DNA from 4 places in the Streptomyces sp. NPDC102451 genome. Region 1 is predicted to be linked to each of the others. Evidence: riboswitches for the same ligand, from Rfam matches in the RefSeq annotation. Region 1 holds a riboswitch; each other region holds the start of a gene.
What was found. Region 1 has a riboswitch for cobalamin ahead of ACIRD8_RS16425 (ribonucleoside-diphosphate reductase subunit alpha). Riboswitches for the same ligand answer to the same signal wherever they lie in the genome.

Region 1 (7,569 bases):
ACTTCTTGCTGTCGCTGCCGCTGTCGTCGGAGCCACACGCTGCCATGCTGACCATCATGCCCGCGACGCCGATCGCCGCGATGAGCTTGCGCTTCACGCCAAACCCTCCTCAGGGTGCTGCAACCCCCCGCCCACCGCGAAGACACCGACGAGTAGTACTGCTGGGGCTGGGACCTGGTCTTTAATGGTTTAGACCAGTACCGGGAGCTTGGCCTAGACCTTTAGGGGTGTCAAGGGTGTATAAGAAGTGCACTCGCGTCCGTTATAGGACCGACACCTGAGGGAGGGCGACGACCCGTGACCGGACCGTGCCACCATGTGAGCCGCGACAGACGGAGGAGCCGGTGACGGCAGCAACGCAGCAGTCGGGAAGGCGGGCCATGGGTGCCGACGGGGGCAGCAGTACGAGCGAGACCGGTGCGGGCGCGGGTGCGCGTACGGCACGCGTCCCGAAGTACTACCGGCTCAAGCGTCATCTCCTCGACATGACGGACACCATGCCGCCCGGCACCCCGGTGCCGCCCGAACGGACGCTGGCCGCCGAGTTCGACACCTCGCGCACGACGGTGCGTCAGGCCCTCCAGGAGCTGGTGGTCGAGGGCCGGCTGGAGCGCATCCAGGGCAAGGGCACCTTCGTCGCCAAGCCGAAGGTCTCGCAGGCGCTGCAACTCACCTCGTACACCGAGGACATGCGCGCCCAGGGCCTGGAACCCACCTCCCAGCTGCTGGACATCGGCTACGTCACGGCGGACGACACGCTCGCCGGGCTGCTGGACATCACGGCGGGAGGCCGGGTGCTGCGCATCGAGCGGCTGCGGCTCGCCAGTGGCGAACCGATGGCCATCGAGACCACCCACCTGTCGGCCAAGCGCTTTCCCGCGCTGCGCCGTTCACTGGTGAAGTACACCTCTCTCTACACGGCGCTGGCCGAGGTGTACGACGTCCGGCTCGCCGAGGCCGAGGAGACCATCGAGACCTCGCTCGCCACGCCGCGCGAGGCGGGACTGCTCGGCACGGACGTCGGTCTGCCGATGCTCATGCTCTCCCGTCACTCGATCGACGGGGAGGGCGAACCGGTGGAGTGGGTGCGCTCGGTGTACCGGGGCGACCGGTACAAGTTCGTGGCCCGACTGAAGCGTCCCACCGACTGAGACTCCCCGGGTCCCCCGGACGGATGATGCCCCCGCACGCGCGGGGGCATCACTCATTTCGGGCGACACCGGACCGTTGCAGGACCGCAATGCGGACGGGGGGTGACGATGGCCGGAACTACCGCTTAGATTTCCTGCGCGTTGCACCAGGTGATCAGCGAGGGGACGGAGTCGCCACATGCCGGAAGAAACCGATGCGAACCCACCAACAGCACCCACAGTGACACCCACGAGGGTGGTCATCGGGCTCTGTCTGATCGCCCCGTTCGTGGCGATGCTCTGGGTCGGCTCGTACGCGAAGGTCGACCCGACCTTCATCGGCATTCCGTTCTTCTACTGGTACCAGATGCTCTGGGTACTCATCTCGACCGCTCTCACGATGATCGCGTACAAGCTGTGGCAGCGTGACCAGCGCGCCCGCAAGGGGGGTGCGTCAGCATGAAGGACGGCGTGAACGGCGTAGCACTCGCCGTATTCATCTTCTTCTTCGTGGCCGTCACGGTCATCGGCTTCATGGCCGCGCGCTGGCGCAAGGCCGAGAACGAGGCCAGCCTCGACGAATGGGGCCTGGGCGGACGTTCGTTCGGTACCTGGGTCACCTGGTTCCTGCTCGGCGGCGACCTCTACACGGCGTACACCTTCGTCGCGGTGCCCGCGGCGATCTACGCGGCGGGCGCGGCCGGCTTCTTCGCCGTCCCGTACACGATCCTCGTCTACCCGCTGATCTTCACCTTCCTGCCGCGCCTGTGGTCGGTGTCGCACAAGCACGGCTACGTCACCACCTCGGACTTCGTCCGCGGCCGGTTCGGCTCGAAGGGGCTCTCGCTGGCGGTCGCCGTCACCGGCATCCTCGCCACGATGCCGTACATCGCGCTCCAGCTCGTCGGCATCCAGGCCGTGCTGGACGTCATGGGCGTCGGCGGCGGCGAGAACACGCACTGGTTCATCAAGGACCTGCCGCTGCTCATCGCCTTCGCCGTCCTCGCCGCGTACACGTACTCCTCGGGGCTGCGCGCACCCGCGCTCATCGCGTTCGTCAAGGACGGCCTGATCTACCTGGTCATCGCCGTGGCGATCATCTACATCCCGATCAAGCTCGGCGGGTTCGACGACATCTTCGCGAAGGCGGGCGAGGCGTTCGCCCAGACGAACGAGGCGACGGGCAAGCCGCGCGGTGCGCTGGTGCCCGGCGAGATGGGTCAGTGGGGCTACGCCACCCTGGCGCTGGGCTCGGCGCTGGCCCTGTTCATGTACCCCCACTCGATCACGGCGACGCTCTCCAGCCGCAGCCGTGAGGTGATCCGGCGCAACACCACGATCCTGCCGCTGTACTCGCTGATGCTGGGTCTGCTGGCCCTGCTCGGGTTCATGGCGATCGCCGCCGGGATCAAGGTGGACAACGGCCAGCTCGCCATCCCGCAGCTGTTCGAGAACATGTTCCCCGACTGGTTCGCCGGTGTGGCCTTCGCCGCGATCGGGATCGGCGCCCTGGTGCCCGCCGCGATCATGTCGATCGCCGCGGCGAACCTCTTCACCCGCAACATCTACAAGGACTTCCTCAAGCCGGACGCGACCCCGGCCCAGGAGACCAAGGTCTCCAAGCTGGTCTCGCTGCTGGTGAAGGTGGGCGCGCTCGCCTTCGTCCTGACCATGGACAAGACGGTCGCGATCAACTTCCAGCTGCTGGGCGGTATCTGGATCCTCCAGACGATGCCCGCCCTGGTGGGCGGCCTGTTCACCCGGTGGTTCCACCGCTGGGCCCTGATCGCGGGCTGGGCGGTCGGCATGATCTACGGCACGGTGGCCGCCTACGGCGTCGCCAGCCCCACCCAGAAGCACTTCGGCGGGTCCTCGAAGGAGATCCCGGGCATCGGGGAGATCGGCTACATCGGCCTCACCGCCTTCGTGCTCAACGTCGTCGTCGTGGTCGTGCTGACGTTCGTCCTCAACGCGGTGAAGGCACCGGCCGGCGTGGACGAGACCTCTCCGTCCGACTACACGGCGGACGCGGGCGACCCCGGCGTCAAGGCCGAGCTCCCGCCGGCCACGGCGGGCGCCCCGGGCGGCCACTGACCGCCCCAGGAGTACGCGTGACGCCGTCCCGGCAGGGTCTCCCTGCCGGGACGGCGTCGTCACGGCCGACGGCCCCGGTACGGAACGGGGGCGCGCCGTGCCCGCCTCCTGCGGCAGACTGCGCCCATGGACGTATCGATCAGGCCGGCCCTGCCCTCCCAGTTCGCGGATCTGGCCGAGATCACCGCCCAGGCCTATCTCGGCGACGGGCTCCTGGACTTCGGCGCCGAGGACCCCTACCTGGAGCAGCTCCGCGCCGTCGAGCGGCGGGCGGCGGAGGCCGAGGTGCTGGTCGCGCTGGACGCCGACGACCGGCCGCTGGGCGGTGTCACCTACGTCGCGCCCGGCAGCCCGTGGGCGGACATCGCCGGGGGCGGCGAGGCCGAGTTCCGGATGCTGGCCGTCTCGCCGGAGGCCCGCGGGCGAGGCGTGGGTGAGGCTCTCGTACGGGCCTGTATCGAGCGGGCACGGGCCGCCGAGGGGGTCTCGGGGATCGTCCTGTCGACGGCCCCGGCCATGCTGGGCGCCCATCGGATCTACCGCCGCCTCGGCTTCGTACGGACTCCTGAGCGGGACTGGTGCCCTCTTCCGGGCCTCGCACTCCTGACATTCCGCCTGGAGCTCTGAGCCATCACGACACAAGATGTGGGGGCTTCTTCATTCGGCAGCCCCCACATGTATGCTCGACCTCGCTGTCGCCGCAGGGGAATCCGGTGAGAATCCGGAACTGTCCCGCAACGGTGTGATCGGTGCGCTTTGCGCACCCGAAGTCCGAAGACCTGTCGACAGTGCGCCCGGCTCGACCGATCCGGGCGTCGAGACGTCCGGGCCCCGCGGAGGGCCGGTGGACGCCGTGCGCCGTGCTGCCCCTCCCCGGGCGCCGCCGTGTCCGGCTGCCCCGCTCCCGCAGGCCCTGAGCCGAGCGAGGGATAGCCCCAGTGACCATCGCGCCAGCCGACCCGGTTTCAGCCACGGATTCCGAAGGCCGCACGACCGACGCGCCCGGGACCGCACTGCTGCGGACCCTGACCGGCCTCACCGCCGATCTGCCCGACACCGATCCCGGACGGGTGGCCGCCGCCGCACTGCGCGGCCGCAACGCCCGGTCGGACGAGGCCGAGTTGCGCTCGCTGGCCACCGAGGCCGCCGCCGGCCTGATCTCCGAGGACCCGGCCTACTCCCGGCTCGCCGCTCGGCTCCTCACCCGGGCCATCGCGGACGAGGCCGCCGGCCAGGGCGCCGTCTCCTTCTCGGCGTCGGTCGCCGTCGGGCACCGCGAGGGCCTGATCGCGGACCGTACGGCCGAGTTCGTCACACTGCACGCCGCCGCCCTGGACGCGCTGGTCGACGAGGCGCTCGCCGACGGCGCCGACGACCGCTTCGGCTACTTCGGACTGCGGACGCTGCACAGCCGGTACCTGCTGCGCCACCCGCTCACCCGCGACGTCGTGGAGACCCCGCAGCACTTCATGCTGCGCGTCGCGGCCGGGCTCGCCGAGGACACCTCCGAGCGCGCCCTGGAGGAAGTGGCCGCGCTGTACGGCCTGATGAACCGGCTGGACTACCTGCCGTCCTCCCCCACCCTCTTCAACTCCGGCACCCGGCACCCGCAGATGTCCTCCTGCTACCTGCTGGACTCGCCGCTGGACGAGCTGGACTCGATCTACGACCGCTACCACCAGGTGGCGCGGCTCTCCAAGCACGCGGGCGGCATCGGCCTCTCGTACTCCCGCATCCGCGCCCGGGGTTCACTGATCCGCGGCACCAACGGGCACTCAAACGGCATCGTGCCGTTCCTGAAGACGCTGGACGCCTCCGTCGCCGCGGTCAACCAGGGGGGCCGGCGCAAGGGTGCCGCCGCCGTGTACCTGGAGACCTGGCACGCGGACATCGAGGAGTTCCTGGAGCTGCGCGACAACACGGGTGAGGACCAGCGGCGTACGCACAACCTCAACCTGGCGCACTGGATCCCGGACGAGTTCATGCGCCGTGTCGACGCGGACACCGGCTGGTCGCTGTTCTCCCCCGCCGAGGTCCCCGAGCTGGTCGACCTGTGGGGCGACGAGTTCGACGCGGCCTACCGCGCGGCCGAGGCCAAGGGCCTGGCCCGCAAGACGATCCCGGCGCGTGAGCTGTACGGCCGGATGATGCGGACCCTCGCGCAGACCGGCCAGGGCTGGATGACGTTCAAGGACGCCTCCAACCGGACCGCGAACCAGACCGCCGAGCCGGGCCGCGTCGTTCACTCCTCGAACCTGTGCACGGAGATCCTCGAAGTCACCGACGACGGCGAGACGGCCGTCTGCAACCTCGGTTCGGTCAACCTGGGCGCCTTCGTGGCGAACGGCTCGATCGACTGGGAGCGCCTGGACGCCACCGTGCGTACCGCCGTGACCTTCCTCGACCGCGTGGTGGACATCAACTTCTACCCGACCGAGCAGGCCGGCCGCTCCAACGCCCGCTGGCGCCCGGTGGGTCTGGGCGCGATGGGCCTCCAGGACGTCTTCTTCCAGCTGCGCCTGCCCTTCGACTCCCCCGAGGCCCGCGCGCTCTCCACGAGGATCTCCGAGCGGATCATGCTCGCCGCGTGCGAGGCCTCCTGCGACCTCGCCGAGCGGTCGGGTCCCCTCCCCGCCTGGTCCGAGACCCGCGCCGCCCGCGGTGTGCTCCACCCCGACCACTACGACACCGAGCTGAACTGGCCGGAGCGCTGGGACGCCCTGCGCGCCCGGGTCGCGAAGACCGGGATGCGCAACTCGCTGCTCCTGGCCATCGCGCCGACGGCGACGATCGCCTCGATCGCCGGTGTGTACGAGTGCATCGAGCCGCAGGTCTCCAACCTCTTCAAGCGTGAGACGCTCAGCGGCGAGTTCCTCCAGGTCAACGCCTACCTGGTCGACGAGCTGAAGCGGCTCGGCGTCTGGGACGCGCGCACCCGTGAGGCGCTGCGCGAGGCGAGCGGCTCCGTCCAGGGCTTCGCCTGGATTCCCGAGGACGTGCGGGCGCTGTACCGCACGGCGTGGGAGATCCCGCAGCGCGGCCTGATCGACATGGCGGCGGCCCGTACGCCCTTCCTCGACCAGAGCCAGTCGCTGAACCTGTTCCTGGAGACGCCGACGATCGGCAAGCTCTCCTCGATGTACGCGTACGCCTGGAAGCAGGGGCTGAAGACGACGTACTACCTGCGCTCCCGCCCGGCGACCCGCATCGCGCGTGCCGCGTCCGGGAAGACCGCCGCCACCGCCCCCATTCCCGTACAGCAGGCGTCCTCCCCCGACGCGGACGCGATCGCCTGCTCCCTCGAAAACCCCGAGTCCTGCGAGGCATGCCAGTAATGAGCTCCAACGAAGACAAGAACCTGCTCGACCCGGGCTTCGAACTGACCCTGCGCCCCATGCGCTACCCGGACTTCTACGAGCGCTACCGGGACGCGATCAAGAACACCTGGACGGTGGAGGAGGTCGACCTGCACTCCGACGTCGCCGACCTCGCCAAGCTCTCGCCCGGTGAGCAGCACATGATCGGCCGGCTGGTCGCGTTCTTCGCGACGGGCGACTCGATCGTCTCCAACAACCTGGTGCTGACGCTGTACAAGCACATCAACTCCCCGGAGGCGCGGCTCTACCTGTCGCGTCAGCTGTTCGAGGAGGCCGTGCACGTCCAGTTCTATCTGACGCTGCTCGACACCTATCTGCCCGACCCGGAGGACCGCGCGGCGGCCTTCGACGCGGTCGAGGAGATCCCCTCGATCCGCGAGAAGGCGCAGTTCTGCTTCCGCTGGATGGACTCGGTCGAGAAGATCGAGCGGCTGGAGACGAAGGCCGACCGCCGGCGCTTCCTGCTCAACCTGATCTGCTTCGCCGCATGCATCGAGGGCCTGTTCTTCTACGGCGCCTTCGCGTACGTGTACTGGTTCCGCTCGCGCGGCCTGCTGCACGGTCTCGCCACGGGCACCAACTGGGTGTTCCGCGACGAGACGATGCACATGAACTTCGCCTTCGAGGTCGTGGACACCGTCCGCAAGGAGGAGCCGGAGCTCTTCGACGACGAGCTCCAGCAGCAGGTCACCGACATGCTGAAGGAGGCCGTCGAGGCGGAGCTGCAGTTCGGCCGCGACCTGTGCGGCGAGGGCCTGCCGGGGATGAACACCGAGTCGATGCGCCAGTACCTGGAGTGCGTCGCCGACCAGCGGCTCACCCGGCTCGGCTTCCCCGCGCTCTACGGCTCCGAGAACCCGTTCTCGTTCATGGAGCTCCAGGGGGTGCAGGAGCTGACGAACTTCTTCGAGCGCCGCCCCTCCGCGTACCAGGTGGCGGTGGAGGGGTCGGTCGGCTTCGACGACGAC
Region 2 (7,569 bases), on a different contig from region 1:
CGCCTCGAACGCGCGGCGCACGGCGGGGAACGTCCGTCCCAGCTTCATCACCACGGCGGAGTCCGTGGCCGCCAGACGTGCCGTCAGCTCCTCCTCCGGCAGGGTGCCGGGCAGGATCGTCAGCACCTCCTCGGCCTCGACGAGCGGGGTGCCGAGACGGGCGGCGGCGGCGCTGACCGAGGTGACACCGGGGATGACCTCGGTGTCGTACCGGTCCGCGAGCCGCTTGTGCATGTGCTGGTACGAGCCGTAGAAGAGCGGGTCGCCCTCGGCGAGCACGGCGACGGTGCGCCCGGCGTCGAGGTGCACCGCGAGGCGGGCCGCGGCCTCGGCGTAGAACTCGTCCAGCGCGCCCCGGTAACCGCCCGGGTGGTCCGTGGTCTCCGTCGTGACGGGGTAGACCAGCGCCTCCTCGATGTGGTCGGCGCGGATGTACTGCGCCGCGATCGAGCGGGCGATGGAGCGTCCGTGCCGGGCGGAGTGGTAGGCGATGACATCGGCCTCACCGATGATCTGCACGGCCCGTACGGTCATCAGCGCCGGATCGCCCGGGCCGAGCCCGACCCCGTACAGCCGTCCCGTGCCGCCGGTGTGCTGCTGCTCGGGCATGCTCACTCCTCCTCGCTGGCGATCGCGTTGAGGGCGGCGGCGGCGATGGCGCTGCCACCCCGCCTGCCCCGCACGACGAGGTGCTCAAGACCCGAAGGGTGGGCGGCCAAGGCCTCCTTGGACTCGGCGGCCCCGATGAAACCGACGGGCACACCGATGACGGCGGCGGGGCGCGGGGCGCCCTCCTCGATCATCTCCAGCAGCCGGAAGAGCGCGGTGGGCGCGTTGCCGACGGCGACGACCGCGCCCTCCATCCGGTCCCGCCACAGCTCCAGGGCGGCGGCGCTGCGCGTGGTGCCGAGCTTCGCGGCCAGCTCGGGGACGCCGGGGTCGGACAGGGTGCAGATCACCTCGTTGTCCGCGGGCAGCCGCCTGCGCGTGACACCGCTGGCGACCATGGCGACGTCGCACAGGATCGGTGCGCCGGAGCGCAGCGCCGCACGGGCGTCGGCCACCGCGTTCGGCGAGAAGGCGAGATCGCGTACGAGGTCGACCATGCCGCAGGCGTGGATCATGCGGACGGCGACCTGGCTCACGTCGGCGGGCAGCTCTGCCAGATCCGCCTCCGCGCGGATGGTGGCGAAGGACTGGCGGTAGATCGCCGGTCCGTCCTTCTCGTACTGGTGCACAGTGCTGTCGCTTTCTTCATCGAGCAGATCGAGCAGATCGAACAGGTCGAACAGGGGGTGGTGGTGCGTGGTGGTCAGGTGCGCGTGCCCCGTGCCGCCGCCACGGCGGCGGCGAGCGCGGCCGGGTCGTCCCGGACCGTGGCCGCCTCGGTGGCCCGGTCCCCTCGTACGTGCGAGATCCGGTGTCCGCCGGGGGTGGCGACGACGTCGATCCACTCCCCGTGCGGATGGCCGCAGCGGCGTTCGCAGCCGGACCAGTACACAGGGAGCCGTCCGACGGGTCCGACGGCGGCCCCCGCCTCGGCCCGTACGTCGGCCAGCGACTTCGCGCAGCCGGGCCGCCCGATGCAGGCGCCCACACCGGCCCACGGCGAACCGGGCCCGGTGATCAGACCGGCCCCGGAGAGGCCGTCGAGCAGGCCGTCCGCGCGGTCGGTCGGGATCCCGGTGACGACGGCCCCGCGCCACGGGGTGAGACGCAGTTCCCCGGCGCTCGACAGCAGCCGCCACTGCGTCAGGTCCAGCCGCCCCAGCGGTACGCCGACGGACAGCGCGGCCTCTCCACGGCCGACCGGGACGGGACCGGGGGCCGGGGGCAGGGCTTCGGAAGGGCGGGGACGGCGGCCCGGGACCGCGAGGATGCCGGCCTCCCGCAACCGTCGTACGACCTCGGCGGGAAGCGCGGCCGCCGTGGCGTCCGGCAGGTCCTTCACCCGCCAGGCGCCGCTGTCCCGGGCGGAGTCGAGGAAGGCCTCGGCGGCGGTCAGGGCGGCGCGGGGGGCGTCGGCGGAGGGGACGCGGAGGACGGCGTCACCGTCCCCGACGCGCAGCAGGGCGTCGTCGTCGTGGCCGAGGAGGGTGAGGTCGGCGCCGAGCGCGTCCACGTCGCCGCGGCCGTCGTCGAGGGCGAACAGGAAACGTCCGGAGAGCGCCGTCGCGCCGTCGCTTCCGCAGAGAAGGCGGTCGAGTCCGGTCAGCCAGGGGCGGATGTCGACGGACCCGAGGCCGTCGAGCCCGGAGAGCGGGGACGCGACCACGTTGCGTACACGTTCGTGCCGTGCGGAGGGCAGCAGCCCGGCCTCGTCCAGCAGCCCGGCCAGCTCGCCACCGCAGCCCGGGGAAAGCCCGCGCAGCTGCACATTGCCCCGGGAGGTGAGATGCAACTCACCGTCACCGAAGCGCTCGGCGGCCTGCCCCAGCGCCCCTGCCTGGCGGGGTGTCAGCACCCCGCCGGGTATGCGGATCCGCGCCAGCGCACCGTCGTCCGCCCGGTGCAGACGCAGCGCTCCGGGGCAGGCGTCACCGCTGCTCCGGGCACACGCATCGCCCGGAGACGAGGGCGTCAGGGGGGAGGCGGACATGGCGGCGAGCATACCGACCGTGACCGTGGCGGGCCCCTACGGTCACTGTGACGTACGGGACACCGCTCCGCCGCCGGTCAGGGCGGGGGCCGTCTGGTCAGGACCCCCCACCCGCCGCCTACTATGCCTAGCGGCGGTCCGTTCGGCCCGCCATCGCCAGACGGCGACACGGAGGAAGCCCGGTGAGATTCCGGCGCGGTCCCGCCACTGTGAGCCCGGCCCCCTGAGGCCGTGCGAGTCAGGAACTCCAGCCGTCCGACAACTGCCCGGGGCGTGGATACCCCGAGGAAGGGCTGACGCCGCATGATCCTGCTCCTGTCGACGTCCGACACCGACCTGCTGAGCGCCCGCGCTTCCCAGGGCCCGGTCAGCTACCGCTACGCCAACCCTTCCCGGCTCTCCCTGGACGACCTGCCGCAGCTCCTGGACGGCACGGACCTCGTCGTCGTACGCCTCCTCGGTGGTGTCCGTGCCTGGCAGGAGGGGCTCGACCAGGTGCTCGCCACCGGCCGCCCCGTCGTCGTACTCACCGGTGAACAGGCCCCCGACGCCCAGCTGATGGCCGCCTCCACCGTGCCGATCGGCATCGCCGCAGAGGCGCACGCCTATCTCGCGCACGGCGGCCCCGCCAACCTGGAGCAGCTGGCCCGGTTCCTCTCCGACACGGTGCTGCTCACCGGCCACGGCTTCGAGCCGCCCGCCCCGGCCCCCGCGTGGGGCCCGCTGGAGCGGACCGCCCGGGACGTCACAGGCCCGACCGTCGCGGTGCTCTACTACCGCGCCCACCACATGAGCGGGAACACCGACTTCGTCGAGGCGCTCTGCACCGCCGTGGAGGACGCGGGCGCCCGCCCCCTCCCGCTGTACGTCGCCTCGCTGCGCACCCCCGAGCCCGAGCTCATCGATGAACTCCGGGCCGCCGACGCCATCGTGACCACCGTCCTCGCGGCGGGCGGCACCAAGCCGGCCACCGCGTCGGCCGGCGGCGACGACGAGTCCTGGGACGCGGGCGCCCTCACCGGCCTCGACGTGCCCGTCCTCCAGGCGCTCTGCCTGACCAGCCCGCGCGCCGCGTGGGAAGAGAACGACGAGGGCGTCTCCCCGCTGGACGCCGCCACCCAGATCGCCGTGCCCGAGTTCGACGGCCGCCTGATCACTGTCCCCTTCTCCTTCAAGGAGATCGACGAGGACGGCCTGCCCGCGTACGTCGCCGACCCCGAGCGGGCCGCCCGGGTCGCCGGGATCGCCGTACGGCACGCCAGGCTCCGGCACATCCCGGCCGCCGAGAAGCGGATCGCGCTCGTCCTGTCCGCGTACCCCACCAAGCACTCCCGCATCGGCAACGCGGTCGGCCTCGACACCCCCGCCAGCGCCGTCGCCCTGCTGCGCCGACTGCGCGCCGAGGGCTACGACTTCGGGCCCGAGGAGGAGATCCCGGGCCTGGTCTCCGGCGACGGCGACGAGCTGATCTACGCGCTGATCGAGGCCGGCGGCCACGACCAGGAGTGGCTCACCGAGGAGCAGCTGGCCCGCAACCCGGTCCGGATCCCGGCCGCCGACTACCGCCGCTGGTTCGCCACGCTGCCTGCCGAGCTGCGCGAGGCCGTGGAGGAGCACTGGGGCCCGGCGCCCGGCGAGATGTTCGTCGACCGGTCCCGCAACCCCGAGGGCGACATCGTGCTCGCCGCGCTGCGCCGCGGCAAATTGCTGATCCTCATCCAGCCGCCGCGCGGCTTCGGCGAGAACCCGATCGCGATCTACCACGACCCCGATCTGCCGCCCTCGCACCACTATCTGGCCGCCTACCGCTGGATCGCCGCGTCCGCCGACGACAACGGCTTCGGCGCCGACGCGATGATCCACCTCGGCAAGCACGGCAACCTGGAGTGGCTGCCCGGCAAGAACGCGGGCCTCTCCGCCGCCTGCGGCCCCGACGCCGCGCTGGGTGATCTGCCGCTGGTCTACCCGTTCCTGGTCAACGACCCCGGCGAGGGCACCCAGGCCAAGCGCCGTGTGCACGCCACCCTGGTCGACCACCTGGTGCCGCCGATGGCGCGCGCCGACAGCTACGGCGACATCGCCCGCCTCGAACAACTCCTGGACGAGCACGCCCAGATCGCCGCGATGGACCCGGCCAAGCTGCCGGCCGTCCGCGCCCAGATCTGGACCCTCATCCAGGCCGCGAAGCTCGACCACGACCTGGGCCTGGAGGACCGGCCCGAAGACGAGGGCTTCGACGAGTTCATCATGCACCTCGACGGCTGGCTCTGTGAGATCAAGGACGTCCAGATCCGCGACGGCCTGCACGTCCTGGGCGCCGCGCCCACCGGAACGGCCCGCGTCAACCTGATCCTCGCGATCCTGCGGGCCCGGCAGATCTGGGGCGGTACCACGTCCCTGCCGGGCCTGCGCGAGGCGTTGGGACTGGACGAGTCGGCAGCGACCCGCGCGGACGCGGACGCGGTGGAGGAACAGGCCCGCGCCTTGGTGCAAGCGATGGACGACGCGGGCTGGGCCCCGCTGGATCAGATCGTTTCGGCAACCGAGCAGCCAGATCAAGCCCCTGCGGCGATTGAGCAGCGGGGTCCGGGGCAGAGCCCCGAGCAGACGACCCGCACACCGCTCCACGACCTGACCCCCGACGTGGCGGCGATCCTCAACTTCGCGGCCCAGGAGGTCGCCCCCCGCCTGGCCAGGACCACAGACGAACTGGACCACTGCGTCCACGCCCTGAACGGCGGCTTCGTCCCGGCCGGCCCGTCCGGCTCCCCGCTGCGCGGCCTGGTCAACGTCCTGCCGACCGGCCGTAACTTCTACTCCGTCGACCCGAAGGCCGTCCCCTCCCGCCTCGCCTGGGAGACCGGTCAGGCGCTCGCCGACTCGCTCCTGGAGCGCTACCGTGCGGACAACGGCGACTGGCCCACCTCCGTCGGCCTGTCCCTGTGGGGCACCAGCGCGATGCGCACCGCAGGCGACGACATCGCCGAGGCTTTCGCCCTGCTCGGCGTCCGCCCCGTCTGGGACGACGCCTCGCGCCGTGTCACCGGCCTGGAGCCGATCCCGTACGAGGAGCTGGGGCGTCCCCGTATCGACGTCACGCTGCGCATCTCCGGTTTCTTCCGCGACGCGTTCCCGCACACCATCGGCCTGCTCGACGACGCCGTACGCCTGGCGGCCTCCCTCGACGAGCCCGCCGAGCAGAACTTCGTACGCGCCCACACCCAGGCCGACCTGGCCGAGCACGGGGACGAGCGGCGGGCCACCACCCGCATCTTCGGCTCGCGCCCGGGGACGTACGGGGCGGGGCTGCTCCAGCTCATCGATTCACGCGACTGGCGTACGGACGCCGACCTCGCCGAGGTGTACACGGTGTGGGGCGGCTACGCCTACGGCCGTGAGCTGGACGGACGTCCCGCCCGGGACGAGATGGAGACCGCGTACAAGCGGATCGCGGTGGCCGCGAAGAACACCGACACCCGTGAGCACGACATCGCGGACTCCGACGACTACTTCCAGTACCACGGCGGCATGGTCGCGACCGTACGCGCGCTGAAGGGCACCGCCCCCGAGGCGTACATCGGCGACTCGACCCGCCCCGAGACGGTCCGCACCCGCACCCTGGTCGAGGAGACGTCCCGGGTGTTCCGCGCCCGGGTGGTCAACCCGAAGTGGATCGAGGCGATGCGCCGCCACGGCTACAAGGGCGCCTTCGAGCTCGCCGCGACGGTCGACTACCTCTTCGGGTACGACGCCACGACGGGCGTGGTCGCGGACTGGATGTACGACAAGCTGACCGAGACGTACGTCCTGGACCCGGCGAACCGCGAGTTCCTCCAGCAGGCCAACCCGTGGGCCCTCCACGGCATCGCGGAGCGCCTCCTGGAGGCGGAGTCCCGGGGGATGTGGGCGAAGCCCGACCCGGCGGTGCTCGAAGCGCTGCGCCAGGTGTTCCTGGAGACCGAGGGCGATCTGGAGGGCGAGGACTGAGCGGGACGACGGCCGGGCAGGGGTCCCGGCCGTGGTCGCCACGGTCCCTGCCTTGCTGCCTCCCGGCCGCGGGTCCAAGCTTGTGGCATGGGTGACCGAGCGGGCCACACTCCGATCGATGCTGTCCAGCACGCGTTCCGCCTGATGGAGGCTGTGGCCGCGCATGCGAGCGGCGCGCCCGCGAACGAGCTGGCGCGCCGGGCGGGGCTGCCTCAGGACACCGCCCTGGAGGTGCTGCGGGCCCTCACGAGGGACGGCTATCTCCGCAGGCTCGACGACGGCGGCTTCGTCCTGGGCGACGTGCCGCACGGCAACCACGCCGCCCAGGGACTGGCCGGGCTGGCCCGCCCGGCCCTCGCCGCACTGCGGGACGATCTGTCGGCCGCCGCCTACCTCACCTTCTACGAGGAGGGCGAGATCAGGATCGCCGAGATCGTCGACAGCCCGCAGACGCCCCGGGTCGACCTCTGGGTGGGATTCCAGGACGCCGGGCACGCCACGGCGCTCGGCAAGTGCGTCCTGCGGGAGATGGACGAGGAGGCGCGTGGCGAGTACCTCTCGCGGCACACCCTCGCCGACCTCACCCCCCGTACGATCACGCACCGCGAGGAGCTGATCCAGCAGCTCGAATCTCTCCCGGCACCGGTGATGATGGACCGGGAGGAGTACGACCTCGGCACGGTGTGCATCGCGGTGCCCGTGTACCGGGGCGGCACGCTGGGGTCGCTCGGCGTCTCCTTCCGGGCGGACCGGATGTACCGCACCAGCCAGGTCCGCGCGAACCTGCTGGCGTCGGCGGACCGTGTGACGAGGGACCTCTCCTTCGGCAGCTGAGATCCGCCGGGCTTCCTACGAGCCGTGCCCGCCCGCCGTCACGGCCTTGAGCTCATCCAGCAGTTCCCGCATGACCGGCGCCATCGCGCGGTCCTCGGACTCCGCGATCCACCGCTCGAATCCGACCTTGAAGACGGCGATCCCCGCCT
Region 3 (7,569 bases), on a different contig from region 1:
CGTGGAGAAATCCCATCACGTTCAGGGGGTGGTCCCGGGTGGTGCCGAGGCCGTGCACCGTGATCACCCAGGTGTCCCGGGCGGCGGGCACGAACCAGGCCGGCAGGATGCCGAGTTCCCCGGGGACCCCGACCTCCTTGTACGCGAGGCCCAGGGCGGCGAGCGGGTCGCCGCGGTGGAGCTCCGGGGTGAGGCGGACCCGGGTGCCCGGCTTCAGGCTTCCGAGGGTCACGCGCTCCAGCCGGCGTACGACGGTGTCGGGGGAGATCACGGAATGGCCGGGCACCTGTTCGATCACCGGGCCGGCCACCGCGTGGACGCCCCGGCCGGCCAGTCCGTACGTGCCGGGGCGCAGCGCGGAGAAGGAGCGGGTCAGGGTGATCTGTCCGGCCGCGGTGGCGTGCACGGTGAGACGGCGGTCGGCCGGGAAGGGCCGTGGCGAGGGCGCCCCGAGGGCGGCATCGCTGGCGTAGCGGCCGGCGGCGACCGCTGCCGCGCCGACGCCGAGGATCGATGTGGCGGCCACTGCCGCCGCTGTTGCCGGGCGCACGGCTCCAGTGTCCTGGGCGGGGGCTCCGGATGCCAGTGGGCAGCGGCCGTACGATGCGGCGCCCGGCTCAGCCGGGCTGGCCGTACCCCTTCAGGGCGTCCTGCACGTCATCGAGCTGGGCGGGGGTGAGGAGGCTCGGCCGGAGGCCGGGTACGGAGCTCGCGGTGAGCCAGAGTCTGCACATCCATTCGAGCTGGGCGGTGCGGTCGTAGGCCTCGTCGAGGGTGTCCCCGTAGGTGACGGTGCCGTGGTTCCTCAGCAGGCAGCCGGTGCGGTCGCGCAGGGCGTCCAGCATGGTGTCGGCGAGCTCCTGCGTCCCGTAGCGGGCGTAGGCGGCGGTGCGGACGGGGCCGCCGAGCAGGGCGGCGGCGTAGTGGACGAGCGGGACCTCGTCGACGAGGGTGGAGACGGCCGTGGCGTGCACGGCGTGGGTGTGGACGACGGCCCCGGCGTCGCTGCCCCGGTAGACGGCCAGGTGGAGCGGGAGTTCGCTGGTGGGGACCAGGTCGCCGAGGACCTGTCGGCCTTCGAGGTCGACGCCGACCGCGTCCCCGGGGCCCAGCCGGTCGTAGGGCACCCCGCTGGGGGTGACCAGGACGGTCCCTCCGACCCGGGCCGAGACGTTGCCCGAGGTGCCGACGACCAGGCCGTCCGCCGCCGTCCGCCGGGCGGTCGCGACGACACCGCCCCAGGCCCGTTCGATCGCGTCCGTACGCACGTCACTCATGCGGGGATCCTAGGGTCAGGGACCGACGGGCCGGGTGACCGATGTCTCCTCGGAGGGTGCGCCGGGCACGAGTTCGAGGGGCGTCGCGGGGCGGGGGCCGGGCCCAGCCCGGCGCGGGGGACGCCCGGCCACGCATCACGCACACAAGCGGAACCGGCGTACGCGGTTGGGGTCACCGTGCCGCCCTGCCCAGTTCATCTTCCGTTCACCCTGGTTGCTTACGTTCCACGTGCCAATGACGTCGAACGATTGCCTGGGTAAATGGAACACATCACGCTGCTGCTTGCGATCGTGATCGTGACAGCTCTCGTGTTCGATTTCACGAACGGTTTCCACGACACCGCCAACGCGATGGCCACCACCATCTCGACCGGCGCTCTCAAGCCCAAGACAGCGGTGGCCATGTCCGCCGTTCTCAACCTCGTCGGCGCGTTCCTGTCGGTGGAGGTCGCCAAGACGATCTCCGGCGGGATCATCAACGAGAACGGCCTCAGAACCGAGGTCATCTTCGCGGCGCTCGTCGGCGCGATCCTGTGGAATCTGCTGACCTGGCTGGTCGGCCTCCCCTCCAGTTCCTCCCACGCACTCTTCGGCGGCCTCATCGGCGCCGCGGTCATGTCGGCCGGCTGGTCCTCGATCAACGGCGGCACCGTCGTCACGAAGGTCCTGCTGCCGGCCGTCGCCGCGCCGGTCGTGGCCGGCATCGCCGCGCTCCTGGCCACGAAGCTGACGTACCGCCTCAACCGGAAGATCACCGACGAGGCCCAGCTGAAGTCGACCGCCAAGGGCTACCGCGCCGGCCAGATCGCCTCGGCCGGGCTCGTCTCGCTCGCCCACGGCACCAACGACGCGCAGAAGACCATGGGCATCATCACCCTGGCCCTGGTCACCGGCGGCGTGCTCTCCCCCGGTTCCAACCCGCCGGTCTGGGTCATCGCCTCCGCCGGTATCGCCATCGCGATGGGCACCTACCTCGGCGGCTGGCGCATCATCCGCACCATGGGCAGCGGCCTCACCGAACTGCGTCCGCCGCAGGGCTTCGCGGCCCAGACCAGTGCGGCCACGGTCATCCTGGCCTCCTCGCACCTCGGCTTCTCCCTCTCCACCACGCAGTCCTGCTCCGGCGCCGTCATGGGCGCGGGCCTCGGACGCAAGGGGGGCGTGGTCCGCTGGTCCACCGCCACCCGGATGTTCGTCGCCTGGGGTCTGACCCTGCCGGCGGCCGGACTGGTCGGCGCGGGGGCCGAGTTCCTGACCAAGCAGGGGCCCTGGGGCGTCGCGGTGGTCGCCGTGCTGCTCGTGGCGGGCTCCGGCGCCATCTGGCTGCTGTCGCGCCGCAAGCCGGTCGACCACACCAACGTGAACGCGGACACCGAGCCCGCGGGTGTCGTCACCACCGCCATCTCGGCGGTCAGCCCGCCGCCCGCCGGTGCCGTCGTACCGGAACTCAAGACCACCATCCCGGCCCCGGCTCCGACGGCCGGAACCCCGGCCGATCCAGCCACGGTGTAAGGACGCATCCGCATGAACATCGACTGGGCAGCTCTCGCCTCCGTCTTCGGCGTCAGCCTCGTGGTCACCGTCGCACTGGTCGGCCTCTTCACCCTCGGCGTCACGGGCCTGGCCAAGCAGGCCTCGACGGCGCAGGGCGGCGGTTCCACCGGCCTGGCGCGCACCGGCGCGTACGCCTGCTTCGGGCTGTGCGCGGCGGCGGTCGCGTACGGGATCTATCTGATCGTCGCCTGACACCCCCTCGGGCACCCTCACCGGCCGGACACACCCCGTGTGTGTCCGGCCGATGTGCGTCTCAGCACACTGAAGGCTCGCAGGTCAACGGCAGGTTGACTGGCGTTCGCGGGGCATGGTGGACTGCCGGAGCCATTGAGGCCGACCGGATGCCGGCCGGCCTTACGGCGACAGGAGAGGAAGCCGGTGCGAATCCGGCGCGGTCCCGCCACTGTCACCGGGGAGCAGCCTCCACACGGAAGTCACGGTCCGCCACCGCGGACTGGAAGGCCGGAGGAACTGCGGATCCGGAAGCCAGGAGACTCTCGTCGCCGGTCACGTCGAACCAGGGCGCGGACCCTGAGTGAGGACATACGCCATGTCGGGCTGCCCTGCGTCGGTCGCCGAACCACCTGTCACCGAGGCCCTTCGAGGCGCGACGGCCGGCTGAGTCGTGCGAGCCGACCGCATCTTCGCGTACGGCGCCGCCGCCGGCCTGATCGGTGACCTGCTGCTCGGTGATCCCCGCCGGGGCCACCCCGTCGCCGCCTTCGGGCGTGCGGCGGCGGCCGTCGAGAGCCGGCTGTGGCGCGACCACCGCGGCCGGGGCGCCCTGCACACGCTCGTCTGCGCCGGGGGCGCCACGGGTGCCGCCGCGCTGGCGGCCCGTGCCGTACGGAACCGTCCCGCCGCCGCGGTGGCGCTGACCGCCGCCGCCACCTGGTCCGTCGTGGGGGGCACCTCGCTGGGCCGGGAGGCCCGTGCCATCGGCGGGGCGCTGGCCGCCGGGGACGTCGAACTGGCCCGGGAGCGGCTGCCGCACCTGTGCGGCCGCGATCCGCAGTCGCTGGACGGGCAGCAGATCGCCCGCGCCGTGGTGGAGTCCGTCGCCGAGAACACTTCCGACGCCGTCGTGGGCGCCCTCGTGTGGGGAGCGCTCGGCGGAGTGCCCGGGCTGGTCGGCTTCCGGGCCGTCAACACCCTGGACGCCATGGTCGGGCACAAGTCGCCCCGCCACCGGCGCTACGGCTGGGCGTCGGCCCGGCTCGACGACGTCGCCGGCTGGCCCGGGGCCCGGCTCACCGCCGTGCTGGCCGTGGCCGCCGGGGGACGCCCCCGCGAGGCCGTACGGGCCTGGCGGGCCGACGCGGGCCGGCATCCCAGCCCCAACGCGGGCCCGGTGGAGGCCTCGTTCGCGGGGGCGCTGGGCGTACGGCTCGGCGGCACCCTCGCGTACGGCGGGCGGGTCGAGCACCGCCCGGTGCTCAACGGCGGGGCGGGCAGGGACGTGCGGACCACGGACATCGAACGCGCGGTGCGGCTGTCGCGCCGGGTGAGTGTGCTGGCCCTCGCCGTGTGCGCGGCGGGGCGGCTGGCCATGGGACGGAGAACCACATGAGCGGCGGGCTGCTGGTCGCGGGGACCACGTCGGACGCGGGCAAGAGCGTCGTCACGGCCGGGATCTGCCGGTGGCTGGTGCGCCGGGGCGTGAAGGTCGCGCCGTTCAAGGCGCAGAACATGTCGCTGAACTCGTTCGTCACCCGGGAGGGGGCGGAGATCGGCCGCGCCCAGGCGATGCAGGCGCAGGCCGCCCGGGTGGAGCCGTCGGCGCTGATGAACCCGGTGCTGCTCAAGCCCGGAAGTGACCGGTCGAGCCAGGTCGTCCTGATGGGCAAGCCGGTCGGCGAGATGAGTGCGCGCGGCTACCACGGCGGGCGCCAGGAGGCGCTGCTGGGAACGGTCACGGACTGTCTGGAACAGCTGAGGGACACGTACGACGCGGTGATCTGCGAGGGGGCGGGCAGCCCCGCCGAGATCAATCTGCGGCGCACGGACATCGTGAACATGGGTATCGCGCGGGCCGCGCGCTTCCCCGTGCTGGTGGTCGGCGACATCGACCGGGGCGGTGTGTTCGCCTCGTTCTTCGGCACGACGGCGCTGCTGAGCCCCGAGGACCAGTCGCTGGTCGCCGGATACCTCGTCAACAAGTTCCGCGGGGACGTCTCGCTGCTGGAGCCGGGGCTCGACATGCTGCTGGGGCTCACGGGGCGGCGGACGTACGGGGTGCTGCCGTACGCCCACGGTCTTGGCATCGACGAGGAGGACGGGCTGCGGGTGTCGATGCGCGGCACCGTACGGGAGTCGGTGGTGGCGCCGCCGCACGGCGAGGACGTGCTGCGGATCGCGGTGTGCGCGGTGCCGCTGATGTCGAACTTCACCGATGTCGACGCGCTGGCGGCCGAGCCGGGCGTGGTCGTGCGGTTCGTGGACCGGGCGGAGGAGCTCGTCGACGCGGACCTCGTGATCGTGCCGGGGACGCGGGGAACCGTGAAGGCGCTGGCGTGGCTGCGCGAGCGGGGACTCGCCGAGGCGCTGCGGCGGCGGGCCGCCGAGGGGCGTCCGGTGCTGGGGATCTGCGGCGGGTTCCAGGTGCTGGGCGAGCGCATCGAGGACGACGTGGAGTCGCGGGCCGGTCTGGTCGAGGGGCTCGGACTCCTTCCGGTGCGGGTCCGGTTCGGCCGGGAGAAGGTCCTGGGGCGGCCCGTCGGGTCGGCGCTCGGGGAGCCGGTGGAGGGGTACGAGATCCATCACGGGGTCGCCGAGGTGGGCGGCGGCGAACCGTTCCTCGACGGGTGCCGGGTGGGCTCGGTCTGGGGGACGCACTGGCACGGGTCGCTGGAGAGCGACGGGTTCCGGCGGGCGTTCCTGGGCGAGGTCGCGCGGGCCTCGGGGCGGCGGTTCACCGCGGCGCCGGACACGAGCTTCGGGGCGCTGCGGGAGGAACAGCTGGACCGGCTGGGGGATCTGATCGAGGAGCACGCGGACACGGATGCGCTGTGGCGGCTCATCGAGACCGGTGCGCCGGCGGGGCTGCCGTTCATTCCGCCGGGGGCGCCGCCCGCGCCCGCCCCGGCCCCCGGTCCTCGAACTCCCCCGAAGGCTGATGTGTTGCCCCGTACTGCTGATGTTTCTGCGAACGAGGAGGCCCTGTGAGTACGCCGTATCCCTTCACCGCCATCGTGGGGCAGGACGACCTGCGGCTCGGACTCCTGCTCAACGCGGTGAGTCCCGCCGTCGGCGGGGTCCTGGTCCGCGGCGAGAAGGGCACCGCCAAGTCCACCGCCGTACGGGCGCTCGCCGCCCTCATGCCGGAGGTCGAGGTCGTGGCGGGGTGCCGCTTCTCGTGCGCCCCGGCAGCGCCCGATCCGGCGTGTCCTGACGGCCCCCACGAGGCGGGTACGGGCGTGTCGCGTCCGGCGCGGACCGTGGAGCTTCCGGTCGGCGCGTCGGAGGACCGGCTGGTCGGCGCCCTCGACATCGAACGGGCGCTCTCGGAGGGCGTGAAGGCCTTCGAGCCGGGTCTGCTGGCCGACGCCCACCGCGGGATCCTGTACGTCGACGAGGTCAACCTCCTCCATGACCACCTGGTGGACCTGCTGCTCGACGCGGCGGCCATGGGCGCCTCGTACGTCGAGCGGGAGGGCGTCTCCGTCCGGCACGCGGCGCGCTTCCTGCTGGTCGGGACAATGAACCCGGAGGAGGGCGAGCTCCGGCCGCAGCTGCTGGACCGCTTCGGGCTGACCGTCGAGGTGGCGGCCTCGCGTGAGACGGACCTGCGCGTCGAGGTCGTACGGCGCAGGCTCGCCTACGACGACGACCCGGCCGGCTTCGCCGCGCGGTGGGCCGACGAGGAGGCCGCGCTGCGTGAGCGGATCGTCGCCGCGCGCGCCCTGCTGCCCCGTGTGGTGCTCGGCGACGGCGTGTTGCGGCAGATCGCGGCGACGTGCGCCGCGTTCGAGGTCGACGGGATGCGGGCCGACATCGTCATGGCCCGCACCGCGACGGCGCTGGCGGCGTGGGCGGGACGCGAGGAGGTCGTCGCGGACGACGTGCGGCAGGCCGCGCTCCTGGCGCTCCCCCACCGGCGCCGGCGCAACCCCTTCGACGCGCCCGGGCTGGACGAGGACAAGCTGGACGAGGCCCTTCAGGACGCGGCGGACGGCGAGGGCGACGACGATCCGGACCCGGACGGCCCGGGCGGCGGGGTGCCCCCGCAGGGTGGCGGCCCCGACGACGGCCCCGCCACGGACGGCCCGGACGACGGCGGTACGGACACGGGCGGCCCCGACGACGGCGGCGTCGACGCGCCGGGCCCGGAGGAGACCGGCACCGGCGGCGCGCCCGCGCCGGGCGGCGGTGAGCAGCAGCCCGTGCGGGCCGGCGAGCCGTTCCGTACGAAGATGCTCAGCGTGCCGGGTCTGGGCGAGGGCGCGGCGGGCCGGCGTTCCCGGGCGCGTACCGAGCACGGCCGGACCACCGGGTCCCGGCGGCCCGAGGGGGCGCTGACGAAGCTGCACCTGGCGGCGACCGTGCAGGCGGCGGCCCCGCACCAGCGGGCGCGCGGCCGGTCGGGCCGGGGTCTGGTCGTACGGCGTGACGATCTGCGGCAGGCCACGCGGGAGGGGCGCGAGGGCAATCTCGTGCTGTTCGTCGTGGACGCCTCGGGGTCGATGGCGGCCCGGCAGCGGATGAGCGCCGTGAAGGGCGCGGTGATGTCGCTGCTGCT
Region 4 (7,569 bases), on a different contig from region 1:
ACCGTCAGTTACGACCCCAACGTGCGGCCCGCGCTGATGGGGGACCACGCCCTTGCCGTGCACCGGGCCGAGCGCATCGTCGCGCTGAGCGACATCGTCAAGGCCAGCGACGAGGACCTGCGGTGGCTGTACCCGGACGAAGCCCCGGAGAAGGCCGCCGAGCGCTGGCTCCGGTCCGGGCCGGCGCTGGTCCTGGTCACCCGCGGAGCCGCAGGCGCGACAGCGTTCGTGCCGGGCACGGACGTGAGCGCCGGGGCGCCGCCCGTCCAGGTCGTGGACACCGTGGGCGCCGGTGACGCCTTCATGTCCGGCACGCTGCACGCCTTGGCCTCGCACGGCCTGCTCGGGGCGGGGAGCCGTGCACGGCTGCGCACCCTGGACGCCGAGGTCCTGGGCGACGTACTGCGCCACGCCGTGGCGTCGGCCGTCGTGACCGTCGCACGGGCAGGCGCCCTGCCTCCCGACGAGGAGGAGCTGTCAGCGGCTCTGACCAGCGGACCGGCCCCGGAGCGGTAGGGGGTCGAGGGGGTGTCCTCGCCCGCACCACGGTCGTTGATTCTTTCATGACCGTGACCCTTACCGACACCGTCCCACCGTCCACCACCGAACTGCTGACCGGCGTCCTCCTCGGCCCGGGACACCGCCGCGAGCACGGATTCTGGCAGCGGCTGATCAGCACAGAACCGTTCCGCCGCCCCGCCGGCGGAACGCCCGAAGAGCGCCTGGAACTCGCCTACGACCGGTTGCGGATCCTCAACCTCTCCCTGGACAGCGGAGCGCGCCTCGCCTCCGACCCACGCGCGCTGGCCGCCCTGCACGCCTGGCTCGGCCCGGTGGACCCCGCGCTGACGACCGTGGCGGGCATCCACTACAACCTCTTCCTCGGCAGCCTCCTTGACCACGAATGCGCCGGCCGCCGCGACCTGTCGGACTACCTGACGATGCGGCGCATCGGCACCTTCCTCTGTACGGAGGTGGCGCACGGCAACAACGCGGCGGCCATGGAGACCACCGCCACGTACGACCGTGAGCGGGACGGATTCGTCCTGCACACCCCCAACCCGGGCGCGCAGAAGTTCATGCCCAACACGAGCCCGGCGGGCGGGGCGAAGTCTGGCCTGGTCGCCGCCCGCCTGGTCGCCGACGGTTCGGACCACGGGGTACGCCTCTTCCTGGTGCCGCTCACCGACGACGCGGAGGCGCTGCCGGGCATCCGGGTGCGCCGGCTGCCCGCCCGGATGGGCAGCCCGGTGGACCACTGCCTGACCTCGTTCGACCGGCTCTTCGTGGAGCGGGACGCCCTGCTGGGATCCGCCGAAGAGGGCGACGCACCGGGGGAGTTCAGGACCGGGCCGGGGGACAGGCGGCGGCGCTTCCTCACCTCGATCGGGCGGGTCACCCCCGGCCGGATCTCCATGAGTGCCTGTGCGGCGGGATCGGCCCGCGCGACCCTGGCGGTCGCCGTGCGCTACGGCGGCCACCGGATGATCTCCGGCAGCCGGGGCGCGCCGCCGGTCCCCGTCAACGCCCACCGGACCCATCACGGACCGCTCGCCTCGGCCATGGCCACGGTCTTCGCCATGAGCCTGCTGTACCGCAGGGCGCAGGAGCGGTGGGAGGCCTGCACGGACGAGGACGGGCGGGCGGAGGCGGGCAGACTCGTCGACGTCGCCAAGGCGTGGATCACCTGGCGGGCCCGAGACGTCATCGTCGAGAGCCGTGAACGCTGCGGCGCGCAGGCGCTCCTGGAGAACAACGGCATGACCGAACTCGTCACGGGCGTGGAGGGGGCCATCACCGCCGAGGGCGACAACATCGCCCTGTACGCCAAGGCGGCCGCGGACATGCTCTTCGCCGCCGAGCCCGGCCGCGACGACGTCCCGGGCCCGGCCCCGCACCCCGGCGACCTGGCCGACCCGCGCTTCCTGGGCAGCCTCCTCGCCTCGGTCCAGGACATCTGGTTCGCCAGGGCCAGGACCCGCGCGCTGCGGGCGCCCGACGCCGACGCCCTGGAGAGGTGGAACTCGGCCTCGGGCCCCGCCCTGCGCGGGGTCGAGGCCTATGCGTACCGGCAGGCCGCCGAGGCCTACGCCGAGGCCCGCGCGACGCTTCCCCCGGGGGCGGCCAGGGACCGGCTGGGGGAGCTCGAGCGGCTGTTCGTCTTCGAGTGGCTCTCCCGCAACAGCGGCGATCTGCTGGCCGCCGGTCTCCTGAGCGGCGATCAGGTGGACGCCCTCCCCGAGGCCGTGGAGGAGCATGTGGCGGCCGTCGCCACGCACGCCGCCGAACTGGCCGAGTCCTTCGCCCTGCCCGAGGAACTGCTCGCCGACTGGCCGATCGCCGGCCCCGGCTACGCGGACGCCTACGACGATCCCGGTGGCCCGTGGAACACCGGCCCGGCGGACGCCCGATGAGCGCCGGCTGCAGGGGGCGGGCGATGTGCGGCCGACTGGGCGAGCGCCTGGAGATCCTTGGACTGCGCGCCGTCCTGCTGGCCTACTGGGGCACCACATCCGTGCTCGCCCGCCGGAGCGGGAAGCCGCACACCGACGGAGGCGAATCGGTTCACCCCAAGAGCTGACCCGCCCGACGTCCGCGCCGGTACGGCGGGGAGACGCCCGCCGTACCGGCGACGGCCCCGAGGCCGCCCCCACGTCGCGTGATAGCTTGCAGACGCCAGTCACACTCCACGTGGAGTCAGGGAATCCGGTGCGAATCCGGAGCTGACGCGCAGCGGTGAGGGGGACGGGCGGGGCCACGGCCACTGGGACACCCTCGGGTGCACCGGGAAGGCGCCCCGTCCGGACGAACCCGAGTCCGAAGACCTGCTGGCACCCGCTTCCGCACCGGGAGCGGAACTCCGTACCGGGCTTCGCGCATGAGCCCAGAGAACGCCGAGGGACTCCGTGCCGCCCATAGCCAGCACCGTACGCCGAACTGCCCTGCTCGTCGCGGGACTCGTCCTCCTGACCGCCTGCGGCGGGGGCGGGAACGAGCCCGCCGCCGACACCGCGCAGGACGACGCCGCCGCAGGCTTCCCGGTGACCCTGAAGAACTGCGGCCGTACGGTGACCGTCGACGCCGCACCGCGGCACGCCGTCTCCCTCAACCAGGGATCGACGGAGATCCTCCTCTCCCTGGGCCTCGCCGACCGGCTCGCCGCCACCGCGACCTGGACGGACCCGGTGATGAAGGGCCTGGAGAAGGACGAGTCCACGGTGCCCCGTCTCGCCGAGAACCAGCCCTCCTCCGAGAAGGTCCTCGCCGAGGAACCCGACTTCGTCACCGCCTCGTTCGAGTCGACCCTCGGCAAGGGCGGCGTGGCGTCACGCGACCAGTTCGAGGAACTGGGCGTACCCACATACCTCTCACCCGCCGACTGCGCGGGCAAGGACAACACCGGCAGCAGCGACGGCTCCCGCACCGAGCCTCTGACCATGGACCGGGTCTACGGCGAAGTGCGCGACCTGGCGAAGGTGTTCGGCGTCCCGGAGCGGGGCGAGAAGCTGGTGACGAGCCTCCGGACCCGCATCGACAAGGCGACCGCGGGCATCGACGCGTCCGACACCACGATGCTCTACTGGTTCGCCAACGCGGAGGCCCCCTACCTGGCGGGGTGCTGCGGAGCCCCCGGCATCATCACCGGGGAGCTCGGCGCGAAGAACGTCTTCGACGACACCCACGAGGAATGGCCCCAGATCAACTGGGAGACCGTCGCCGACCGCAACCCCGACGTGCTGGTCATCGGCGACCTGACCCGTAAGTCGCAGACCGCCGAGAGCGCCCAGAAGAAGATCGAGTTCCTGGAGTCCAACCCCGCCACGAAGAACCTGGACGCCGTCAAGCACAAGCGGTACGTCCTGCTCAGCGGCCAGGCCATGAATCCGACCATCAGGACCGTGGAGGGCGTGGAGCAGGTGGCGGCCGGGCTGCGCTCGTTCGGACTCGCGGGGTGACGGACACCGGACACGTACCGGACGTACCGAAATCCCTTCACGGGACCGCGCACCTGCCGGACCTACCGACGGACGTGCACATCACGGGAGTGCGCGTCGAGCAGCCGCCCGCGGTCCCGGCTGCCGCAGGGGCCCGGATCCTGCGTGACGGCCTGCTGTGGAGCGCAGGGATCGCCCTGCTGCTCCTGTCCGTCGCGGTCGCCGTCACCATCGGTCCCGCCCGCATCTCGGTCCCGGACGTCTGGTCGGCGGTGGCCTCGCACCTCGGCATCGGTCACGGGCGGCTGAGCCCGATCCGGGACGGCATCATCTGGAACCTGCGCATGCCCCGCACCCTGCTCGCCGCGGTGTGCGGCGCCGGGCTCGCGGTGTGCGGCACCGTGATGCAGTCGCTGCTGCGCAACCCGCTCGCCGACCCGTTCGTCCTCGGCGTCTCCTCGGGGGCGTCCACCGGCGCGGTCGTGGTCGTCGTCCTGGGCGTCGGCGGGGGAGCGGTCTCCGTCTCGGGCGGCGCCTTCGCCGGGGCCCTGCTCTCCTTCGCCCTCGTTCTGCTGCTCAGCCACACACTCGGCGGATCCACCGACCGGGTCGTCCTCTCCGGGGTCGCGGCCATGCAGCTCTTCTCCGCGCTCACCTCCTTCGTCGTGATGACCGCCGCCGACGCCGAGCAGACCAAGGGCGTGCTCTTCTGGCTGCTCGGCTCACTGAGCGGGGTCGGCTGGAGCGACGTGTGGATGTGCTCCGCCGTGCTCGCCGTGGCCCTGCTGATCTGCCTGGGTCACGCCCGTACGCTCGACGCCTTCGCCTTCGGCCAGGACGCCGCCGCCGCGCTGGGGGTGCACGTGGCCCGCACCCGGATCGTGCTGCTCTGCACCACCGCGCTGCTGACCGCGGCCCTCGTCAGCTCGGCGGGCGCCATCGGGTTCGTCGGCCTCGTCCTGCCGCACGCGGCCCGGGCGCTGACCGGGTCGGGGCACCGGAGGCTGCTGCCGGTGACGGCACTCGCCGGAGCCGTGTTCCTGGTCTGGGTCGACACGCTGGCCAGGACCGTCCTCGACCCCCAGGAGGTCCCGGTCGGCGTGGTCACCTCCCTCATCGGGGTGCCCGTCTTCGTCCTGATCCTGCACCGCACGCGGAGGAGCCCGTGAACCGGACGGAGACCCCCGGCGACGGCCTGCGGGCCGCGCGGGTCAGCAGGGAGGCCGGCGGGAGGATCGTCCTCGACGGGGTGAGCATCGCGCCGCCGCCCGGCACCACCGTCGGGCTCCTCGGGCCGAACGGCTCCGGCAAGACCACGCTGCTCCGGGTGATGGCGGGCGTACTCGCCCCCGGTGCGGGCGTCGTCACGCTCGACGGCCGCACCCTCGCCGAGACGGGCCGGCGAGCCGTGGCACGCCGGGTGGCCGTCGTCGACCAGCACGCCTCCACCCAGGTCGACCTGAGCGTGCTGGACGTCGTACGACTCGGCCGCATCCCGCACCGGCGCGCCTGGTCAGGGCCGGGCCCCGAGGACGACGACGCCGTACGCGAGGCACTCACGCGCACCGGGCTCGCCGACCGCGCCGGGCAGTCCTGGCACACCCTGTCCGGCGGCGAGCGCCAGCGCGTGCAGATCGCCCGCGCCCTGGCCCAGCAGCCGCGTGAACTCCTGCTCGACGAACCCACCAACCACCTGGACATCCAGCACCAGCTGGAGCTGCTGTCCCTGGTCGCCGCGCTGCCCGTCACCGCGGTGATCGCCCTGCACGACCTCAATCTGGCCGCCATGTTCTGCGACCGGGTCACCGTCATGAAGGAGGGCCGGGTGGTCGCCGGCGGAACGCCCTCGGAGGTCATCACCGAGGAACTCATCGCCGACGTCTACCGGGTACGCGCGGTCGTGACACCGGAAGGGCCCGACGGGCGCCCCGCGGTGCGGTTCCTGCCGGGCGAGGCCGTCCGCGGACCGCACAAGTGCGACGAGAGGGCGGGCCCGTGAACCACCCGGGTCCGCCCCTCGCTACTGTCGCGCGGCCTTTCGCCGCTGTGTGAGGGGGTCAGCGACGACGTCCCTGGCCGAACTCGCCGCCCGTGTCCTTGCCGCTGCCCATGTCGTCCTTGCCGTCCGCGTAGTCGATCTTCTCCTTGCGGAGTTCGGCGGAGACTTCCTTCTGCTCGGTGACCTTGCTGGTTTCGAGACGGACCCGCTCCACCGGGACCGCCTCCTTGCGGACGGTGGCTCGTTCGGCGTGGAGGGTGACTTCGACGTCCTGATCGCCGAGGTCGGTCCCCTTCATGCCGGTGACCTTCTCGCCCGGCTGCAGAGGCTCGCGCACCACGCGCACCTCCTCGTGGGACACCGGCACGGTCCGCGTGACGTTCTCGGTCACGACGTACTTGTGCAGGCGTGCCTTTCCGCTCTCGTACTCCTCCGTGCCGACCTGGAGCTGCTCCTCGGAGCGGACCATCTCCTCACGGCCGCCGGCACCTGCGGCGGACCGCTCGGCTCCGGCTCCGGCGAGCGGGCGGGACGTGGACGACGTGTCCATGTCGCGGTGCCTGCCCGTTCCGGCGGTGGTACCGGTGGCCTTCGCCTGGCCGCCGGTCGTGCGAGCGGTGCCGGCGGCGCCGGCCGCCCCGGCCGCACCCGCGGCACCCATGGCTCCCGTTCCGGTCCCGGACGTCGTGCGCGCGTCACCGCCCGCTCCGGCGTGGCCGGTGCCCTTCCTGGTCATGCCGTAGTGCCGGTAGAGCTCCTCCTCCTCGGAGACGGAGAGGTGGGCGTCCGCGTCCACCCGGGGGGCGTCCTTGACGCGGTCCTTCGGATGCGAGACGTGCAGGTCGGAGCCCACCCGGCGGGCTCCGGCGAGCGGTACGAAGCTCTCCTTCATGCCGAACATGCCGGTCTTGACCGTGATCCAGTCGGGCTTGCCGGTGTCGTCGTCGACGTACACCCGCCCCACTGTGCCGACCTTCTCTCCGTCGCTGTCGTAGACGGTCAGACCGTCGAGTTCGCCGGAATCCGTGAAACCGTCAGCGGCTCCCATGGCCGATTCCTCCTCGCCCGGGCGCGTCCTGCGGGTGGTTCCAGCAGGGAAGGCGCGTCCGGATTCCATCGCGCCTCACCCGGTTGGACGGTGCAACTGCCCGGCCCGGGCGGCGAGCGGCCCAGGACACCGGGGAGGGGCGGTGGCCCCGTTCCACGCGGGTGTCGGCCCGCAGTGCGCGTTACGCCATACGGGTGAGTGTGCGCCCCCGGTGCGCCGGAGGCGCGGCCCCGCACCGCCCGTATGATCGACGCGCGGCCGCCGACCGTCGGCAGGCTCGTCCCGGGGGGTACGCCATCACATCCGTAGGCATCCGCCTGCCCCGGCAGCGCGGCGAGCTGCTGACCCGCCAGGAGGACGGCCTCGGGCTGCACCACCTGGTGTGGCGGCTGGGGCCCGGCTGGCGGGTGTGCAGCAGCGCCGTGCTCGGCGGCGGCATCGGCCCGCGCGCCTGGATCCTGAACGCCCAGGTGCCCGGCGGCTACCCCCGCCTCGACCCCGACCGGCACCTCGCGGAGATCGCGGCGGCCGAGGCGCTCGACGGCCCCGGCGCCGGACTGATGACAGCCGCCGACGTCACCGCGCAT

Region 2: another riboswitch for cobalamin. It lies ahead of cobN (cobaltochelatase subunit CobN); the one in region 1 lies ahead of ACIRD8_RS16425 (ribonucleoside-diphosphate reductase subunit alpha).
Region 3: another riboswitch for cobalamin. It lies ahead of ACIRD8_RS31215 (cobalamin biosynthesis protein); the one in region 1 lies ahead of ACIRD8_RS16425 (ribonucleoside-diphosphate reductase subunit alpha).
Region 4: another riboswitch for cobalamin. It lies ahead of ACIRD8_RS05980 (ABC transporter substrate-binding protein); the one in region 1 lies ahead of ACIRD8_RS16425 (ribonucleoside-diphosphate reductase subunit alpha).

The regions. Positions count from the first base shown of each region.
Region 1 is NZ_JBIWKD010000006.1:192,313-199,881, reverse strand. Features, by position in the region: gene ACIRD8_RS16450 (extracellular solute-binding protein) at 1-97, opposite strand, end outside; gene ACIRD8_RS16445 (GntR family transcriptional regulator) at 381-1,151, shown strand; gene ACIRD8_RS16440 (DUF3311 domain-containing protein) at 1,330-1,593, shown strand; gene mctP (monocarboxylate uptake permease MctP) at 1,590-3,224, shown strand; gene ACIRD8_RS16430 (GNAT family N-acetyltransferase) at 3,351-3,851, shown strand; cobalamin riboswitch at 3,892-4,026, shown strand; gene ACIRD8_RS16425 (ribonucleoside-diphosphate reductase subunit alpha) at 4,163-6,559, shown strand; gene ACIRD8_RS16420 (ribonucleotide-diphosphate reductase subunit beta) at 6,559-7,569, shown strand, end outside.
Region 2 is NZ_JBIWKD010000022.1:25,446-33,014, forward strand. Features, by position in the region: gene cobJ (precorrin-3B C(17)-methyltransferase) at 1-609, opposite strand, end outside; gene ACIRD8_RS32950 (precorrin-8X methylmutase) at 612-1,238, opposite strand; gene cobG (precorrin-3B synthase) at 1,313-2,611, opposite strand; cobalamin riboswitch at 2,717-2,870, shown strand; gene cobN (cobaltochelatase subunit CobN) at 2,903-6,586, shown strand; gene ACIRD8_RS32965 (IclR family transcriptional regulator) at 6,674-7,420, shown strand; gene ACIRD8_RS32970 (TetR/AcrR family transcriptional regulator) at 7,436-7,569, opposite strand, start outside.
Region 3 is NZ_JBIWKD010000019.1:52,358-59,926, forward strand. Features, by position in the region: gene ACIRD8_RS31195 (alpha/beta hydrolase) at 1-550, opposite strand, end outside; gene ACIRD8_RS31200 (class II aldolase/adducin family protein) at 618-1,277, opposite strand; gene ACIRD8_RS31205 (anion permease) at 1,539-2,789, shown strand; gene ACIRD8_RS31210 (hypothetical protein) at 2,802-3,023, shown strand; cobalamin riboswitch at 3,199-3,328, shown strand; gene ACIRD8_RS31215 (cobalamin biosynthesis protein) at 3,457-4,401, shown strand; gene ACIRD8_RS31220 (cobyric acid synthase) at 4,398-5,996, shown strand; gene ACIRD8_RS31225 (putative cobaltochelatase) at 5,993-7,569, shown strand, end outside.
Region 4 is NZ_JBIWKD010000002.1:555,292-562,860, forward strand. Features, by position in the region: gene ACIRD8_RS05965 (carbohydrate kinase) at 1-516, shown strand, start outside; gene ACIRD8_RS05970 (acyl-CoA dehydrogenase) at 564-2,414, shown strand; gene ACIRD8_RS05975 (hypothetical protein) at 2,438-2,581, shown strand; cobalamin riboswitch at 2,661-2,848, shown strand; gene ACIRD8_RS05980 (ABC transporter substrate-binding protein) at 2,907-3,956, shown strand; gene ACIRD8_RS05985 (FecCD family ABC transporter permease) at 4,031-5,104, shown strand; gene ACIRD8_RS05990 (ABC transporter ATP-binding protein) at 5,101-5,934, shown strand; gene ACIRD8_RS05995 (PRC and DUF2382 domain-containing protein) at 5,993-6,982, opposite strand; gene ACIRD8_RS06000 (adenosylcobinamide amidohydrolase) at 7,363-7,569, shown strand, end outside.